One region of the Candidatus Clostridium eludens genome, then DNA from elsewhere that is predicted to be linked to it. Evidence: riboswitches for the same ligand, from Rfam matches in the RefSeq annotation. Region 1 holds a riboswitch; each other region holds the start of a gene.

Region 1 (6,606 bases):
AGCAGGCGCTAATAAAATTATACGTACAGACTGCACACACAACCTGTTGGTCCATATGCACAGCACTATGCGTATGGGGTATGTTACTGATACAAATTGCGAAGCCAAACAAGTTAAAAGATTATTCATTGCAGATAACAGTGTACTTTATAATGGTTTGGGTGGGGCTAATCCCACCCTTACAACACAAGCTCTGGCAGCACGTACAGCTGAAAAAATAGCGGATAAATATTTTAGTTAGCTTTGATGATAGGGGTGTTATCAATGGCAGTATTTGAGATAAGTCTTATATTTATTATCCCAATATTAAATCTCCCATTAGCACCCCTACAATTTCACCTTTCTTATCTATAACCGGAACTGAAAGTGCTATACAGTAATTATTAGTATCTACAGATATATACGGTTGGGATTGATATTCTCTGCCTGTTATTGATTGTTTAAAATAAGGTCTGTGCAAAAAACTAGTATATACATCTTCTTCTTTATAATCCAGGGTTATAGCCTTTCTAAGTCCATCCTTTTGTACTAATCCAAATAGTTCAAAATAAGGACATTTATCTATATTTTTTGTTAATATTTCAGTACAAATATTATAATCCATGGTACTCAAGCCCTCAATTTGTGCTATTCGCCTGAGTTCTTTTAATCCCATTTCTATATTGTTGTATACTTCTTCATCTACTTTGTAGTCTTTAGCAAAAGAGGAAATACCTTCTTTTAACTTTTTATTCATATCTGATAAATTCGAAATAGATTCAAATGCACTTTTCATGGCAGATACTTGATCCTGTGAAGCTGCAGCAACCTGCTGGGTAGCTGCAGAAGTATTTTCCGATATTTCAGATACTTGTCCCATTAAATCTTTTATATCAATTATCTTCTTATTTTGTATATTAATAACTTTATTTATACTTTCTATGGAATCTATAGACTTTTTACTTTCCCTATATATATTATCTAAATTTTCCTTTGTGGCATTAGAAAATGTTATGGTTTCATTAAATATTTCCACTTCATTATCCATACTAGAAGATATATTTGTTATTTCTGATTTAATTTCGTCTATTATACACTGTATTTCTCTGGCCTGATTAGAAGATATAGCAGCTAGTTTTCTTATTTCATTTGCCACTACTGCAAAACCTGAACCGCTTTCCTTTGCCTTTGCAGCTTCTATAGAAGCATTTAGAGAAAGCAGGTTAGTGTTTTTGCTTATATTATTTACTGCATCTGCTATATTCTGAATTTTAAAAGCTTTTTCATATAAATTTTTTACTTTTGATACTAAATTTGCATTTAAGTCTGAAGACTGATTCATCTTTTTAATTAATTCTTCACATATTTTATTACTATGTTTCACTACTTCCATCATAGAATAAGCATTACTTTCAATTAATCCCCCATTTTCTGATATAGATTTATGACCTTCTATAAACTCTTTAATAAGCGTTTCTGTTGTAATTACATCATTCATCTGCTCTATCATATCCTGGGATATATTGTTTATAGCGGAACTGGTCTCTTCTCCCGAACTTTCCACCAGCATTGCATTTGAACTTAAATCTTCACAGTGGTTTACAACTTTATCAGTCATTATGTTTGTTTCATTTATAAATCCTCTCATACTTAGAATTAATACATTTATATTGGAGCATAAATCACTAAATATGCTTCTTTCATGTACTTTTATTTTTTTCGTTAAATCTCCCTGAGATATTTCTTTTATAGATTTGTCAATATCTGACAATGATTTAAGATTCAATTTTAACATTGTCAGAATAGTTGTAACTAAAATTATAATTGCCAGAACCCATATAATGTTATTTAATATAATGCCTCTTCCTCCTACAATAGTGGAAACAATAAAAACTACTGCTGTTAAAAATACTGAAATCGTACCAAATATGGCCCCTATTTTTTTATTTTCCATGTTCAAACCCTCCCCAAAGTAAAATTAAAATACAAAGCCTCTTCTCATAACAATAAGAAGAGGCCAAAAAACTACAGCATCCTCTCATCTCCAAGGAAATATCCTTCAGGATTTAGCACATTTCTAGACTTCTAGCTGTTGCCGGGCTTCACAGGGCCAGTCCCTCCACCACTCTTGATAAGAGAGTATATATTGTATTCATTTTTATTACAATAAATTATATACATTAAAGCTACAATTTGTCAATAATTTTATAAACATTATAGAGATTGTTTATATTAAATATATAAATGCTTCTTCAACGAAACCATTGCTTAATCTATTTCTAGGCCTTTTTAATTCTATCTAAATGCTTAAAGAATGGCTTATCTTTTTCCTGCTTTTCAAACTTATCTCTTGGAGATTGATTTTCTATGGATTCGGGTTCAATAATAACAACCGCTGCCATATCAAATCCTAATTTTTCAAGGATATCTGAATATATCTCTTCGAAATATCTCCCTGTAATGAGTATTTTCACTGGTCTGCCAATTATTGTATAGCTTTCTTTATTTTTTCCGCATATTGCAATTGAAACTTTTTTATCATACCATATACTTCCTGTTATATTTCTATAACTTTGTGACGACTCAAAAAGTTCAACATATTCAATATTCCCTTCTTCATTAATATGGATGGTCTGCTTTACACTGGTATGAGGTATGCCGTTTATTCCAACAGTTGCAAGTATCTTTGTGGTCTCTGAATTATTAATAATATTCTTTATATCATTTATGTTTGCCATTTCATTCTTCACCCCTTTATAACACTCTCTGTAAATCAGAATTAGGATGATTCCCGCATCTGCGATAATCGTCAAAATCTATTGTTAATCCATATTTTGTTCTAATATCATTAAGGCCTTTAGCTAACCTTACATAATATTCCAGTGATGCATTCTTCTGATCTCCAAAAAATGAAAGCGGTCTTGGAACCCAAACAATATATACGACTGATACACCACTGCTCATTAGATCTTCCGCTTCTTCAAGTGTATTTTTAAGTGCTTCGTCTTCAGTTTTAAACCCATTTGGCTTTGCTAGTTCAACGCCTCCAACAATTCCTGAATTTACATTTCCTTTCCCAAAAATATTGACTGCCCTTTTAAGACGATTTTTCCATTCATTATATCCAACCCACTCTTCTTTACCAGGACAAATCCATTTAAATAAATCATTATTTAGAACCTCTATATCAGAAGTATAACTTGTTAACCCTGTTTCATTATATAAACGCCCTAGTTGCTCTTCATTTAATGCAGTTGTTATTATTTGGCTTGGGAATCTCCTTGTTTTAAAGTTCTGACCTATTGCTTTTAAAATCTCAATGTAATAATCAGCCTCAGCATCAAATGGTACCACACCATTGGTATCTGAGTCCATAGTCATGCATATAGTTGTAAATCTCCCTTTCTGCTTTAATGCCTCCTTTACTGTTTCATATGCATCCTGAGGTGTTAACTTTTTCTTTATAACTCCATCTTTACTCAAATGAGGAACCAAATCACAGTATTTGCATCAATGATTATTCTTCCAAAAATAGCAATATGATGATGGCGTTATATTTAATCTCTGAGGTCTTGCAAATACTACTGAATCCATTGGTGTACCACTACTAGTAACTTTTCCATAGTAATCTGGTTTCTCCCAGAAATCAACTTCTTCTATTATTTTTTCATTATCAACTAGTACGAATTTACCATCTATATAGTCTACACTATAAGGATTTTGGTCCAAAGGTGTTGGATCTGTTATTATAGTTGTTCCATCCCTTAAAATTAATGATTCTGGAACTGATTTTGTTTTTTGGTCCCTAGCCCCAAGTGAAGCAAAGAATACATTTGATCCTATTAATTGATAAACATCAGGATCAATTTTCTCTAAAGCTTTTTCTGTATAGTGTACACCTCTTCGCTGAACATCAGTTTTTAAAATAATTAGTTTTGGAATTTCAGTATACTTTTCTACGACCTCCTCAAAGCTAAGTTGTTTTTCATAATTGTTTGTAACTATCATAAACTTTCTCCCTCTATAATAAATTTAGGTTGATAAAGGTAACCCATAACCCTGTATTAACTGTATAATAGCTATCATTAGATTGAGTGACGTCGAGTTCTCCTTGAGACATACCTCGGTATTAAAAGACTGATACCTCTGTCTCATAAACAGTCTTCATTTATAAAAAAAACTAGGACATACTTCTAAAATTACATTTAGAAGAAATATCCTAGTCTCCAGTTTTCTGGTCAACTATTCTTTATTAGATCTTTAGATTCAATAAGGCAAAACAAAAAGCCTGTTTACTGAAATAGGTTCTACCTATCATATACACTAAGACTATAATTTATCAATAACTAATTGTATTTATAATATCTTTAACTTTTACATCTGAATTAAATTCTGCATCATCTATATAAAGCATTATCACAGGATAATCAGATCTTTCATACTTAAATATATTATCACTATCTTCACTGAAAACAGTAGGATTCCTTTTTTTACACACTTCACTATCTGCATCTATAAATATTTCCGCATAATTTTCTGCTCCAATTATATTTTTAGCATACTCTCTATCTTCTTTAAACCTGCTTACAGATGTAACTATAGTTATAGTTCCACTATCTGCAAACAAATTAGCCACCTCAGCAATTCTTCTGGTCTGTTCATGGGCGTCCTTAGAATTGAATGTAAGATCAGAGCTAAGTCCAAACCTTAAATGAGATGAGTCAAGATAATACACCTTTTTTCCTAAATCCATGAGTTTTTTCTCAAGTTTAACTGCTATTTCATTTTTTCCGCATCCCGGAAGTCCTGTAAGCCATATAACTTTTCCTCTTTGGCCCAATCTTAATTCTCTATCCTTTCTTGATACAAGCCTCTTTCTTATGGATATGTTTTTACTTTTCACATCTTTTATTTCCCTTTTTAATGAATCTTCTATATTGGAAATAATTCCGCCTCCACTTATATCATAGTCTTCTACTATTACAAATCTTCCCGTAGATTGAAACTCATTAAATTTATCAAAACAAATAGGCTCCTGGGTTTTTATAGTAACTTCAGCTACATCATTTTTCTTTAAAAAAGCTAGATTTTCACTGCTGGTCAATGTGGCTGCATCAATTATCTTATTTACAGATATTATTTTAAACTCTACTTCCTGAGTTTCAATCTTCAGTTTATAGATTTTATCCTTTACCAATTTATTATCTCCAAGCCAGAATACATTAGCATTAAATACATTTCCTACAGTAATTGGAGAATCTTTATGGCATATAACTTCTCCTCTTTTATTGTAAAATTCATCCTCTAAGGTAATTCCCACAGACATTCCCGCAGTTACTACATCTGTCTTATCCTTTTGCTGCCATACTTCAATACTCCTTACTTTTGTGGATTTCCCTGAAGGATAAATTATAATTTCATCACCCTTTTTTAAAGTACCTGATTGAATTCTACCTGCTATAATTCTTCTGCTGTCAAATTTATATACATCCTGGATAGGAAATCTAAGCTCTTTTTCTTCAATTCCCTTATCTTTTTCTATACTATCCATACTTTCTAAAACATTTTGCCCATTGTACCAAGGCATCTTATCTGATTTACTGGCTATATTTTCGCCATTTGAAGCAGAAATAGGTATATATTTTTCTGGATATATATTTATGTTATTTAAAAACTCATTAAATTCTACTTGGACTTCATTAAATCTCTTTTCCGAATAATCTACTAAATCCATTTTATTTATAACTACAAATATCTTTTTGATACCGATAAGCGAAAGAATATATCCATGTCTCTTCGACTGCTCTTGAACACCTTCTTTAGCGTCTATAACTAAAATAGCCGCCTCTGCACTGGCAGCTCCTGATATCATATTTTTTAAGAATTCTTTATGTCCTGGTGCATCTATAATTACATAATCTCTTTTTTTTGTAAAAAATTGAAGCATAGTTATATCTATGGTTATACCCTGTTTTTGCTCCTCTTCAAAAGCATCCAACAAATAGGCATACTCAAACTTTTTTCCATTATCTTCAGATATTCTCTTTACTTTTTCAATTTCACCTTCAGGCAGTGAATTAGTATCATAAAGCAGTCTGCCTATTAAAGTGGACTTTCCATGATCTACATGTCCAACAACTACTATATTTAAATTTTCTCTATCCTTTGCCATTTAAATGCCTCCTATTTTATTCAATTCATAATTATGCACTGTGAATTGTCAATTGTGCATTGCCTACATGTATCCTTCTTTTCTTAATTTTTCAAGTGCATGGGCATCTGCTTTATCCTGAGCTCTTCCGGATCTTTCTGTATCATTGGTATTTTTAAGCTCTTCTATTATTTCATCTAAACTGGAAGCATTGGAATCAATAGGATTTGTGCAAGGTGCACATCCAAGGCTTCTATATCTTTTACCATTCTTCGCAAAATAAAGATCCACTACTGGAATATTCTCTCTCCTTACATATTCCCATATATCTAATTCAGTCCAATTTATAATAGGATGTACTCTTATATGGTTACCCTTTTTAAAATCAGTCTTAAATTGATCCCAGAGTTCAGGTGGTTGATCTGTATAATCCCATTTAGATTCTGCATTTCTCTCACTAAATACCCTCTCCTTTG
Region 2 (6,606 bases), on a different contig from region 1:
TCTGTGAAAGCGATTCACACAAAATTAAAAATTTTGGTTCTCTGCTTTTCTATCAAAGTGGGGGATAAGCGCTGCCACGCGCCTGGATAGGTTCTTCTAAAAATTTAAAACAAACTATTCAAATTCATTTTTATAGAACATTTTAATTATAGTACAGGCTTTTCCTTTTTCGTAGAAAAAATAAAAATCATCTGTACATATAAAACTCATAATACTTTTTTTATATTCTATATGGGAAATGGCATTTCTCATTTTAGAACTAAATTCCACAAAGTTATCATATTTTTTAATATATCCTATTATCTTATCCGCAATAAATACTGAAGTTATAGGAGACACACCTTTTATATTTACTCCTACTGAAACATTTTTACTATTTCTCTGACAGGGTATAATAGAATTACCATTTTTAGAATTTGTAGTATCCACATATATTTTACAAAGCTCCATACAGTGACTTTGTATAGTGGAATTTACTTCTTCTTTATCTGTAGCAATTACTACAATATGCTTATCTTCTATATACCGCTTATCATACCTTCCTTTAATAAGAGTAACATTTAAATAATCTTTAATATTCTCAAAATTATATATAAATTTTTCAGCCAATATATAAACCTGGCACCCTTTTAATGCAAAAGTCTTAGATTTTATATAGGCCGCATTTCCTCCACCTATTACAATCACTTTTATCTTACAAGATAAAAGTGAAAGAAGCATAGGCGAATTATTTTCTGAAATGTTTCTTTTCAAATCTACACTTCTTCCTTCCTTTACTAGAATTATATAACTATATTTTAAAAATAAACTGACATTAATATTACAAGTATTATAGCAAAAAAGATCATTATATTAATCTCAGAAAAATACATAAGCTTTATGCTCTCTTTTATATGATTAAAATTTAATTCTATACATTTGTCCCCTATAGTAGGCTTGTAAACTATTTCTCCAAAATATGCATTAGCCCCTCCCAGCTGCACTTTCATGGCACCTGCTGCTGCTGCCTCAGGATAGGCACAATTAGGACTTTTATGATTTTTTCTATCTCTTATCATTATTTTAAAAGTCTCAACTGGATCTCCCTTTACTATAAAAGCAGAAACACACATAAATATCCCTGTAATTCTAGCAGGAATAAAATTAAATATGTCATCTATCTTTGCAGGAAAAAAACCTATATATTTATATTTTTCATTCATATACCCAAGCATTGAATCCATAGTATTTATCCCTTTATACAACATGGCAAAAGGTGCCCCAAAAATAGCTGCATACATAAGTGGTGCTATAACTCCATCTGAAGTATTTTCCGCTACAGTTTCTACACTTGCCCTTACTATTTCATCACTTTTTAAATTAGTAGTATCTCTTCCCACTATGTAAGAGAGTTTTGTCCTAGCTTCTATAATATTCCCTTTTTTTAGGTCACGGTATACTTTTCCAGCTTCCACTGCCAGACATTTAGCTGAAATAGTTGTCCAAATAAGAAATATGTTTACTATTTGATATAAAATTATATTTACTCTTAAAAGCATAAGTATAATAAATGGTATAAAAAAACTAACCATACCAACTATTAATACTATTATACCACCAAACATTTTCAAGGCTTTTTCATTTTTACAGATTTTTCTTCCTTTCTTTTCTAGATAGTTTATAAGTTTTCCTATGTATATTACAGGATGAGGAAACCCACGGGGATCTCCAATTATCCAATCTATTATAACTGCCGCAAAAATATTTATAAAATTAATAATTAAAAATAAAGTAAACAAACTTAATCCCCCTTTTAGCAGTTATCTATACTGTAAACATATAGATAAACTTATACTTAGGCATATGAAAAAATATATAAGATATCCTAAGCATATTTCTCATAAACATACAAATATAATTCCTAATCTTTATACACCCTTTAGCTCTCGTATAATCCATAAAACACATACCATGGTGCTATTGCTACAGCTGTACCTTTTGATTGTTCTCTAAGTAAAAATTCCCTTATTTCCTCTTTATGTAAGGCAAACACCTGTATATCCTCTGCCTCCTCCAGCTGCTGCTGTGGATTTTTATTTTCTTCTAAATTTTCATCTATTTCTATCTTTACCACCCTAACTCTATCTGTTACAAGAGCAGGATTTGAGTAAAGTTCAGGTCCTACAGATTTTACTTTTCCCCTATATCCTGTTTCTTCTTTTAATTCTCTGAGAGCACTTTCAAATAAATCTTCATTTTCTACAAGTCCTGCCGGAAATCCAATAACATACTTGTCAATGGCAGGTCTATATTGTTTTATAAATATATATCTGTTAGATGGTACCAGTTTACTTATTATTATCACCGTACTTGTAGTATTGGTTCTTTCTATACTCTCCCATTTCAGTATTTCATTGTTTTTCCCTGAATAAGTTACTTCTTCTAGCCTAACCCATTTTCCTTCGTATAGTAATTCTTTTGATATTCTTTTCATTCTACATATCCTCCTAATTTTTCAATTTCTTCTCCAATGATCATGAAACCCCTTTTTATATCTTCTTTATTAAGTCTTGAGAACCCTAATCTCAAAGTATCATAGCCTTTGTCATCCACGTAAAATACATCCCCTGGAGTAAATATGATCCTTCTTTCACAACATTTATCTAAGAGTTTTCTGGCATCTATATTTTTTAATTTTACAAATATATGCAGTCCCCCTTCCCCAAGTATTTCTCTATTTTTTATATACTTTCTTGCACATTTTAGTGCAAATTCATACTTTTCCCTATACACTCTTCTAGCCTTTTTTATGTATTTATCAAAATTGCCGCAATTTAGATAGTCATAAAAAACTGCCTGGTCAAGTGAAGAAGTGTGGATATTTCTGGCCCTTTTTACACTTTCCAAGTATCCTATAAGCGTCTTATCCCCTAATATCCAACCTATTCTTATTCCAGGAAATAGTATCTTTGAAAAGCTGCCTATATATATAACACTATTACCAGAGCCACTAAAGGCAGCAATAGGTGATACATGAGCTCCTAAATATCTAAGCTCCTCATTAAAACCATCTTCAATTATAGGTACATTATAAGATTTAAGCATATTATATACACAAACTCTTTTTTCTGGAGACATAACAATACCTGTGGGATTATGATAAGAAGGAACAAAATATGAAATTTTGAATTTATTTTTTTGTAATTCTTTTTCAAGTATGCTTAAATTTACTCCATCCTTCTCCATATCTACACCTGTTATATTAAGCCCGTGCAACTTCATAATCTTAATTGCAGTATTGTGAGTTGGATTCTCACATATTATATTGTCTCCCTTCTCTGTAATACAGGACAATATCAAATCAAAGCCTTCTGTAAAACCATTTGTTATAAGTATGTCCTTTTCCTGTATATCCACACCCTTATTTTCCATATATTTAAGCAAATATTGAATAAGGGGCCTGTATCCTTTGGCATATCCATAATTCAGTACTTTTTCTCCCTCAATAGACATCCTGTTTAAAAATGCCCTCTTAAACTCACCTACATTAAACAGATTTTCATCAGGAGCTATACTTTTAAAAGATATCATTCCCTTCTGCCATTTCGCCTCATGTTTAATTATATCTAATTTTTCTGAAAGTTTTCCATAGTTGTTTATTTCATTCTCCCAGTTTACACTCCACTTTCCCTGAAAATCCACTTTAATATTTGATACAAAAGTACCTTTTCCCTTTTTTATATATACGAATCCCTCATCCTGTAAAAATTCATAGGCATATATTATTGTATTTCTGCTTACATTAAACATAGAAGCCATTTCCCTGGTGGATGGCAGTTTTTCATCACTTCTAAGCAGCCCCTTTAATATCATATCTTTAATATAATCCTTTACCTGTACATATACAAGCCTATCTTTATCTATTTTAATATTAGAGAACATAATAAATTTCACCTCAACTATATTTTTACACAATTAAATGAAGAAATAAATAAAGAATAATACCCAGTTAAATACTTAAAAGGTACTATTCTTTATTCTATGAGGTGTTTTGTGTTAAAATTATTTATTTTTTAAAATGCCGGAACTATACTTCCCTTATACTTTTCGTTTATAAATTGTTTAATTTGTGGATCATTCACAGCTTTTGCTAAAGCTTTAATATAAGGTTTATCTTTATCTTCTTTTCTAACAGCAATTATATTGGCATAAGGTGAATCTTTTGATTCTATAGCAATGGCATCTTTTGTTGGATTTAAATTTGCCTCTAATGCATAATTTGTATTTATAACGGCTGCATCTACATCTGATAAAATTCTTGGAAGCTGCGGTGCATCAACCTCTTGTATATTTAAGTTTTTCTTGTTCTCAGTTATATCCAGTTTTGATATGGTGTCTCCATCTTTTACCTTTATGAGTCCTTTAGCAGCCAACAACTTTAAAGCCCTGGCTTCATTTGTAGCATCATTTGGTACAGCTATTTGTGCTCCATCTTTTAACTCACTTAAACTCTTAATCTTATTTGAATAAACCCCCATTGGTTCAATATGCACTTTAGCAACATAAGTCAAGTCTGTGTTATTCTTTTGATTAAACTCTTCTAAATATGGTATGTGTTGAAAAAAGTTTGCATCTATTTCTCCTGACTCTAAGGCTTTATTTGGAGTTACATAATCTGTGAATTCAACTATTTGCAGGTCATATCCTTCCTTTTTCAGTATAGGCTTAACCTTTTCCAATATTTCTTTGTGAGGCTGAGGAGATGCCCCTATCTTTATTGTAGTTTTGTCCTCATTTTTACTTGTGCTGCCTTCACTTTTTTGTGAGCCGCACCCAACTAGTGCAAAAATAACTATTAATGATAAAATAGCGGTTAATATTCTTTTCATTTCTTATTCCTCCCTTATGATATTAGATTAAAAATAATAAAGCCCGAGGATAACCTCGAGCTAAAAATCTCAAACTATCCCCTATCTTTCAGCTTACGCTGTAGGAATTAGCACCAATGTATTATAAAATAATACTGGTTGCCGGGCTTCATAGGGCCAGTCCCTCCACCACTCTTGATAAAGCTTATATTAAATTCATAACTTACAGAATAAATTATAGCATACAATTTAATAATGTCAATACCATTTCAAAAACATAATAAATTCATATTAATTCCTCTAAAAAACCACTATTAAATTGAAATATTGATAGTGTGGTTCTTTAATATTTTAATTAAAATGTATATTATTATATTAAAGAGGTTTTACACCAAAATCAAAAAATAGGAAAATAAAGTTGATATTGGAGGAATTAATAATATGAAAATAGGAATCATAATGGGAGGTATATCTTCTGAAAGAGAAGTTTCCCTAAATTCAGGAAAATCAATAATAAACTATATGGATAAAAACAAATATGATATTATACCTATTGTTATAGATAAAAAAAGTGATGTAATGGAGAAAGTGAAGGATATAGATTTTGCATTTATTGCACTTCATGGCAAATTTGGTGAAGATGGTATAATTCAATCTGTTTTTGAAACTATGGATATTCCCTATTCAGGCTGCAGCCCTCTAACCAGCGGTATTTGCATGGATAAAGACATAAGTAAAAAATTACTGTGCTCTGAGAATATAAACACTGCCAGCTGGATATGTACTAAATCCATAGAAGATATTAACTATAAATACTTAGAAGAAATGGGATACCCTGTAGTAGTAAAACCCAACTGTGGTGGCTCAAGTGTAGCCACTACTATAATAACAAAAAGTGAAGATGTAGAAGCTGCCGTTCGCCTTGCTTTGAATTATGATACAGAAGTTATGATTGAAAAATATATAGCAGGTGATGAAATAACCTGCTGCATATTAAATGGAACTACCCTTCCAATACTTGCTATAAAACCTAAAGGCAACTTCTTTGATTATACTTCGAAATATGCAGATGGGGGCTGTGATGAAATAGTAGTAGAATTTGAGAAACCACTGCAAAATGAAATTGAAGAAATATCCAGAAAGTGCTGGAATCTTTTCAAGTGCAAAGGATACGTTAGAGTAGATATGATACTAGAAAATAAAATTCCCTATGTGCTTGAACTGAATACTCTACCAGGACTCACTAAAAATAGCCTCTTTCCTAAAAGTGCTAATGCAGTAAATATATCTTTTACAGAATTATTAGACAAAATAATTCAATGCTCTCTGTAAATTTTAAGAGTATCTGAAAATAAATAACTAGCATGCTGGCTAGTTATTTATTTGAATATACCCAAAATATCACCATTTTAATGTACATCCTGTTTTATGTTCAAATTCTGCTTTTACATTATCTAAATTTTCTATATTTACGTTCTCTAATTTTAGTTCTAAACTTAAATTCACGCTATTAAAGGATGGATTTTTCTTTAATTTTATATTCTCTCTTTTACAAATATCTGCCGCTATTTTTATTATTTCATTTTGGTTTGCACTGCTTGATGCGCTAATATTCCACCCTGTAATATTAGCTAAATGCTGAATATGTGTTTTATACTTTTCTCCAATTACAGAACTTATAAACGAAAGTTCTATATATTTTTCATCAGAACATGATTTGATACCTTTTCTGTAGGGTTTGAATTCCTCTTTACTAAAA
Region 3 (6,606 bases), on a different contig from region 1:
GTGGAGTGATGCCCACCATTATTTGATATGGCATGGCAGAAGTATATGTAAATCCAGAAAGCCAGATTGCCAAAAGTGTCCCCTAGCTCCTTATTGTCAGTATTTTAATTACCCTGAAAAATATGAGAAAGTATCTGAAAATAAATAACCGGCTCACACCTGTTATTTATTTTCAGATACCTAAAACTTAACCTTAGTCTTTAAAATGTATCATAATATTTCTCGCCTTATCCAGTCTAGAGCATTCATGGTGGTTCTTCTCCTTATTATATCTCTGTTTCCAGCATACTGAAGTTTTTTTACTTTAACTTTACCTCTATTATAAAGACCCATGTATACAAGTCCTACAGGTTTTTCAGGAGTACCACCTTCAGGGCCAGCAATTCCTGTAGTAGATATACCTATGTCCGTATTAGCTGTTTTAGCTATACCTAGAGCCATTTCTTTTGCAACTTCAGGGCTTACGGCCCCATATTTATCTAAAGTGTCTTTCTTCACCCCTAACCTATTAATTTTAGCTTCATTGTGGTAGGCCACAACACCTTCTTTAAATACAGCAGATATACCTGGATAATTTATAAGTTTTGCAGCTATTAATCCTCCGGTACAGGATTCTGCAGATGAGAGAGTATATCCTTTATCTATGAGCAGTCTGCCAAGTACTTCTTCCATTGTTACATTATCTTCCCCGTATATATTTATTCCAAGACTTTTCTTAAGCTCAATTTCTACAGGTTTTATAAGATTTAAGGCCTCACTTTCCGTGTTTGCCCTTGCAGTAATTCTAAGTATTATATCCTCTTCCTTGGCATAAGGTGCTACGGTGGGATTTACACTTTTTTCTATAAATTCTGATACCCTTTCTGCCATAACACTCTCTCCCATCCCATAAATTCTAAGTATCTTAGATTTTATTGTTCCTTTGCTATATTTTTTTAATAGAGGTATTACATAATCCTGAAACATAGGTTTTGTTTCCCGGGGCGGACCTGGAAGAACTATTAAAATTTTACCCTTGTCTTCAATAGCGCATCCTGGGGCTGTACCATGGGGGTTAGGAAATATTGTGGAATCTTTGGGAAAGTAGGCCTGCTTTATATTATTGCCTTCAGAGTAGGATTTTCCCATTCTATTAAAATGTTCTCTTAAGTCATTTAATGCTTTTTCATCTAATAAAAGTTCTCTGTTAAAGAACTTAGCACTGGTTTCTTTGGTTAAATCATCCTGGGTAGGTCCAAGACCGCCTGTAGTAATTATAATATCAGATCTTTTAAAGCCAGTTTCAAGTTCGTCTAAAAGTCTTTTAGGATTATCTCCTACTACAGATTGGTGGTATACTTCTATACCTAAATTGGCCAATTCTTTAGAAATAAATTGGGCATTGGTATTTACTATATCTCCTAATAAGATTTCGGTACCTACACATAATATCTCAGCTTTCATGACTCTATTACCTCCGTCTTTTAAGTATTTGAACTATTTTTTAATTAAATTGCTATAGTTTTATAATAGCATAAAATTATGTCTGTTTTTAGAAAATAATATAAAATTAAATTATCAGATTTTACATACAAAAAGTTATAACTGTATAGTATAATAACTATGTAGAAATAAAGAGGTGGTCAAAATGAGTAGAAAGGATCGGTCGAAGGAGTCAAGAAAGTTGTTGAAAAAAAGGTTATCAGTGGCAATTATATGTGCTTTAGCTATTTTTATAAGCATAAGTTGCGGATTTATAGTATATCATTATAATGATATAAAATACTGGGATAACTTAGTCTATCCTAAAGTTTCTATAAACAATATAGATCTTTCTGGAAAAACCAAATCAGAGGCTAAAAATATAATAAAAACTGCCTATTCAGATGAGATACAGAATAAGAAAATTATTGTAACAGCTGGAGATAAAAAATATGAGCTGCCTTATTCAAATCTCGGTGCCAAATATAATGTAGATGAAGTGGTAAATCAGGCTTATTCATATGGGAAGGACAGTAACATATTAAAAAAGTATAAACTTTTAAATGCCCCCGAAGCTGTAAAATATACATTGAAATTTACTTATGACAAAAAACCTTTAGAGGCATTTGTAGATGGCATGGAAAAGGATGTCAATTTAGATCCTATAAATGCATCTTTAAAAATGGCAAACTTTGGTTTTCAAATAACTCCTCAGCAGAATGGAGTTAAATTGAACAGGAAAGCCCTGGAGAAAGAATTATCGTCTAAAATAAATGGTAATATACATGAGGATGTAAGCATAAAGGCAGAATTACAATCAGTTGAAGCCTCAATAAAAGAAGATGAACTAAAAACTGTAGATACATTAATATCCAGTTTTAGTACAAACTACGGAAGCATATCCTCAGCAGAAAGGGCAAATAACATACAACTTGCTACCGGGAGTATAAATGGATATGTGGTAATGCCAGGAGGTACCTTTAGTTTTAACGGAGTTGTTGGACAAAGAACTGCAGCCAAAGGATACCAGGCTGCCCCTGTTATTATTGGAGATAAACTGGAAACAGGATTAGGCGGGGGAATATGTCAGGTATCTACGACACTTTACAATGCGGTTAATAATGCAGGACTTACATCTGTAGAAAGAGTTCACCATACACTTCCTGTACACTATGTAGATGAAGGAATGGATGCTACTGTAGATTATGGAAATATAGATTACAAATTTAGAAATGATTTTAAATATCCTATATATATACAAGGATATACTTCTGGGGGAAATGTAGTTTTTAACTTATATTCAAACTCTGCTGCAGCAAACTAGATAAAAATATTATTGTTTATTAGTATGGAATTTATATGTTTTATATATTAACTTAATTTAAAAAATATGTTATAATAACTAAGTACTTTGTGCGGATATGGCGGAATTGGCAGACGCGCTAGGTTCAGGTCCTAGTGAGGGCAACTTCATGCAGGTTCAAGTCCTGTTATCCGCACCAAAACCTGACAATATAAAAAATTTATAGAATGTTTATAGAAAAATAATTCAGCATTAGAATGTTTAATTAAAAGGTCAAATTCTAATGCTTTTTTATTTGGGAAAATTATTTGAAATGTTCAATTTAGTAAGATACCTTCTTCATAGGTCAATTTCCTTTAAAAGTTTTTAGAAAATCTTTAGCTACGTCAGATAAATATCTATTTCTAATCCATACTACAGCAGGACGTGCTTTTAGAGAAAGTTCATTTATATCAATGTATTTTAAATTTAGACCAGGGATGAGTTCTGAGGCGGATTCTGGAACTATTCCTATACCAATTCCAGTATTAGCCCAAAGGAGCACTGCACGTGCATCTTCACTTTCGCAAAGTATTCTTGGTTCAAATCCAATTTGCTGGCACGAGGAAATTAACATATCTTTAAACTTATGATCAACTATTAAGGGCTTGTTTATTAAATCATTCAAACTAATCTTATCTTTGAAATTTGTAAAAAATACATCCTGATTTACTGCTGCTACCATTGATTCACTTGATAGTAATAATGATTCGAATTTTTCAGAATCAAAAGGAGTAAATACCAAGCCTATTTCTATAGTGCCTATATCAAGCAGTTTTAAAATTTGAGAAGTATTGCTCTCTCGTATTTTAAAATTTATATGTGGATATTTATCATGAAAGTGATTGAGTTTTTTTAATAAGATTGTAGTGCCAGAAGATGGCACAGTTCCCAAAGAAAGTAAGCCTTTAAATCCCTCTTTTAAATTATTTAATTCTTCTTTTGTATTTTTGACCAGATCTAAAATTTGTTTGGAGCGATATTGAAGTATTCTGCCTGCATCAGTTATTTGTATTTTTCTTGTATTTCTTTCTATTAGTTTTAATCCAAGTTCATCTTCAAGTAATTTTAGTTGTTGGCTAAGTGGCGGTTGTGCGATATGAAGCTGTTCTGCAGCTTTAGTTATGCTGCCATTTTCTACTATAGCTAAAAAGTATCTAAGTTGTCTAATATCCATAGAAATGTTCACCTCTATCTGCTATTTATATCTTATTTGTATTAATTCAATACCTTTTAAGTATTTGAAATATGTTTTTTTGTCTGATATAATGATACATGAAATTAAGAAATTATAAAAGTATATTTACTATGATAGAAAGAGTAAGTTAAAAAAGTCCTAAGAGAGAGATCTTTATTGAGCTGTGAGAGATCTTGGAATGAATTAACTGAAGTGCATTCTTGAGTAATTAATTCAAAAGTTGCTGCGATGGAGGTAATTATTTGCAGTAAACAGAGTGGAACCGCGGAAAATTTCTGCCTCTGTAATTAGAGGATAGAGGTTTTATTTTTTATAAATAATAAAATTTCATATTAATACTGATAAAGTATTATCTTATCATGAGAGGTAGAGGGACTGGCCCTATGAAGCCCGACAACCGGCATTTATTATGTATCGGTGTCAATTCCTGCAGAATATAATTATTCTGAGAGATAAGAAGGATAGTTAAGTTAAGACTTTTAACTTGGATTTAAGCTGTTTTTCTTATTTGAAAAACAGCTTTTTAAATTTACAATATGTATAAGTCAAATTTATGATATTGTGCAAAAAAAATAGTTTGAATATTTTTTATATTAGCAAATTTCTTTATATATTATGACGGGGTGAATAATAATGAATGTAAAATCAGAATTAAATAAAAAAATTAAATTTATTGGAAATATACTTATTGCATTAATACTCCCTGTAATAGTGATTATATTATGGCAATTACTAAGTAATAAGGGACTTGTTAAGCAGTCAGTTCTTCCATCTCCTCATACCATATTTTTGGCTTTTTTAGACATGGTGAAAAGTGGTGATTTAGCTAGAAATCTATTTATAAGTATATTAAGGGTTATAAAAGGATATCTTATAGGAGCTTCTCTGGGTGTAGTATGTGGAACATTGATTGGACTGTTTAAAATAGCCGAAAAAGCTGTTGATTTGCTTATAGGTCTTTTGAGACCAATTCCTATTGTAGCTTGGGTTCCTGTACTTATATTGTGGATGGGTATAGATGAGGCTTCTAAAATAACTGTAATAGCAATTGGAAGTTTTTGGCCCATACTTATAAATACTATTCATGGTATAAAAGGAGCAGATAAAAAATATTTAGAAGTCTCTGAGATATTAGAAAAAAATAAATTTCAGGTACTGACAAAAATAGTTTTTCCTTCGGCACTTCCATCTATTTTTACAGGATTGAGAATTGGAATCGGAAGTGCATGGATGAGTGTTATAACAGCGGAAATAATTGCTGCCACGTCTGGCATAGGATATTCAATATCCTATGCTAGGGAATTATCTCAGCCGGATGTTATGTTGGTTGGAGTTTTTTCTATAGGCGTAGTTGGATTTTTGATAGATTATTTAATAAAAAAATTTCAGTTTGTAATTATAAAATGGGATACAAATAATCAAAGTTAGAGAGGAGTAAATATTACATGAGTGCTGATGAAAGTTATGAGGCTATTAAAATAGAAAATTTGAATAAAGATTTTAAAGTTGATAATGGTTACCTCAATGTATTGGATGATATTAACCTGTCAGTTAGACAAGGAGAATTTTTAAGCATTGTAGGGGCAAGTGGGTGTGGAAAAAGTACCTTGCTTAGAACTATAGTGGGATTAGATACAAATTATAGGGGCAATATTTATTCTTACGATAAGCCTGTAAAAGGTCCAGGTATAGATAGAGGTATGGTATTTCAAGAGTCAAGACTTTTTCCATGGCTTACAGTAGAAAAAAATATAGAGTTTGGAATAAGCAAAAAATTATCTAAGAGGAAAAAAGCAGAATTAGTAAATGAACAGCTTGAACTGGTCGAACTGGACGGCTTTGCAAAATCATATCCCGAGCAGCTGTCTGGAGGAATGAAACAGAGAATAAGTATTGCAAGAGCACTTGTAAATAAACCTAAACTGCTTCTTCTTGATGAACCTTTTGGAGCATTAGATGCTATGACCCGTATTAATATGCAGCAGGAAATATTGAAAATATGGAAAAAACAAAATACTACAATGATTCTTGTAACCCATGATATAGACGAGGCGATTTATTTAGGTGATAGGGTGATTGTTTTATCCAGCAGGCCTGGAAGAATAAAAAGGGTGGTAAAAGTAGAACTTTCAAGACCTAGAGATAGAGGAAGTTATGATTTTTCACGGATTAAAAGTGAAATATATAATGAATTTTTTACAAAAGTGGAAAATCCATTTTCATATAATATATAAAAATAAAATTAAATAAGGGAGAGTAAAGTCATGAGTTATTTTAATTATTTAGAATGTTCAAAGTGTGGAGAAAGGTATTCAAAAGATGAACCACATAATCTATGCCATTGCGGAGGTCCGCTGCTGGTAAAATATGATCTTGAAAGGGTAAAAAAAGAAGTGAACAAGGATATCTTTAAGACAAGGAAGAAAGGACTGTTTAGATTTGAAGAGTTACTTCCAATTGAAGATGAGAAAAATATAGTTACACTTGGGGAGGGTGATACTCCAGTACTTAAAATTCAGAATTTGGGGGAAAAATTAGGTGCAAAGGAACTTTATATAAAAAATGAAGCATTAAACCCTACAGGCACTTTCAAATCCAGAGGAGC

What was found. Region 1 has a riboswitch for S-adenosylmethionine ahead of ACJDU8_RS06695 (methyl-accepting chemotaxis protein). Riboswitches for the same ligand answer to the same signal wherever they lie in the genome.
Region 2: it holds a riboswitch for S-adenosylmethionine, as region 1 does, so the genes downstream of both, ACJDU8_RS20285 (MetQ/NlpA family ABC transporter substrate-binding protein) here and ACJDU8_RS06695 (methyl-accepting chemotaxis protein) in region 1, are expected to answer to the same signal.
Region 3: it holds a riboswitch for S-adenosylmethionine, as region 1 does, so the genes downstream of both, ACJDU8_RS02595 (ABC transporter permease) here and ACJDU8_RS06695 (methyl-accepting chemotaxis protein) in region 1, are expected to answer to the same signal.

The regions. Positions count from the first base shown of each region.
Region 1 is NZ_JBJHZX010000007.1:99,456-106,061, forward strand. Features, by position in the region: gene ACJDU8_RS06690 (GMC family oxidoreductase N-terminal domain-containing protein) at 1-241, shown strand, start outside; gene ACJDU8_RS06695 (methyl-accepting chemotaxis protein) at 296-1,933, opposite strand; SAM riboswitch class I at 2,015-2,117, opposite strand; gene ACJDU8_RS06700 (pyridoxamine 5'-phosphate oxidase family protein) at 2,259-2,717, opposite strand; gene ACJDU8_RS06705 (hypothetical protein) at 2,734-3,462, opposite strand; gene ACJDU8_RS06710 (hypothetical protein) at 3,490-3,987, opposite strand; gene ACJDU8_RS06715 (GTP-binding protein) at 4,319-6,151, opposite strand; gene cysD (sulfate adenylyltransferase subunit CysD) at 6,215-6,606, opposite strand, start outside.
Region 2 is NZ_JBJHZX010000040.1:9,766-16,371, forward strand. Features, by position in the region: gene ACJDU8_RS20265 (NAD(P)-dependent oxidoreductase) at 115-753, opposite strand; gene cbiB (adenosylcobinamide-phosphate synthase CbiB) at 798-1,778, opposite strand; gene ACJDU8_RS20275 (NUDIX domain-containing protein) at 1,919-2,473, opposite strand; gene ACJDU8_RS20280 (aminotransferase-like domain-containing protein) at 2,470-3,921, opposite strand; gene ACJDU8_RS20285 (MetQ/NlpA family ABC transporter substrate-binding protein) at 4,053-4,868, opposite strand; SAM riboswitch class I at 4,947-5,052, opposite strand; gene ACJDU8_RS20290 (D-alanine--D-alanine ligase) at 5,289-6,179, shown strand; gene ACJDU8_RS20295 (MBL fold metallo-hydrolase) at 6,249-6,606, opposite strand, start outside.
Region 3 is NZ_JBJHZX010000003.1:10,894-17,499, forward strand. Features, by position in the region: gene nth (endonuclease III) at 1-148, shown strand, start outside; gene ACJDU8_RS02575 (competence/damage-inducible protein A) at 211-1,443, opposite strand; gene ACJDU8_RS02580 (VanW family protein) at 1,628-2,785, shown strand; tRNA gene ACJDU8_RS02585 (tRNA-Leu) at 2,877-2,963, shown strand; gene ACJDU8_RS02590 (LysR family transcriptional regulator) at 3,111-3,980, opposite strand; SAM riboswitch class I at 4,353-4,460, shown strand; gene ACJDU8_RS02595 (ABC transporter permease) at 4,635-5,429, shown strand; gene ACJDU8_RS02600 (ABC transporter ATP-binding protein) at 5,447-6,235, shown strand; gene ACJDU8_RS02605 (threonine synthase) at 6,266-6,606, shown strand, end outside.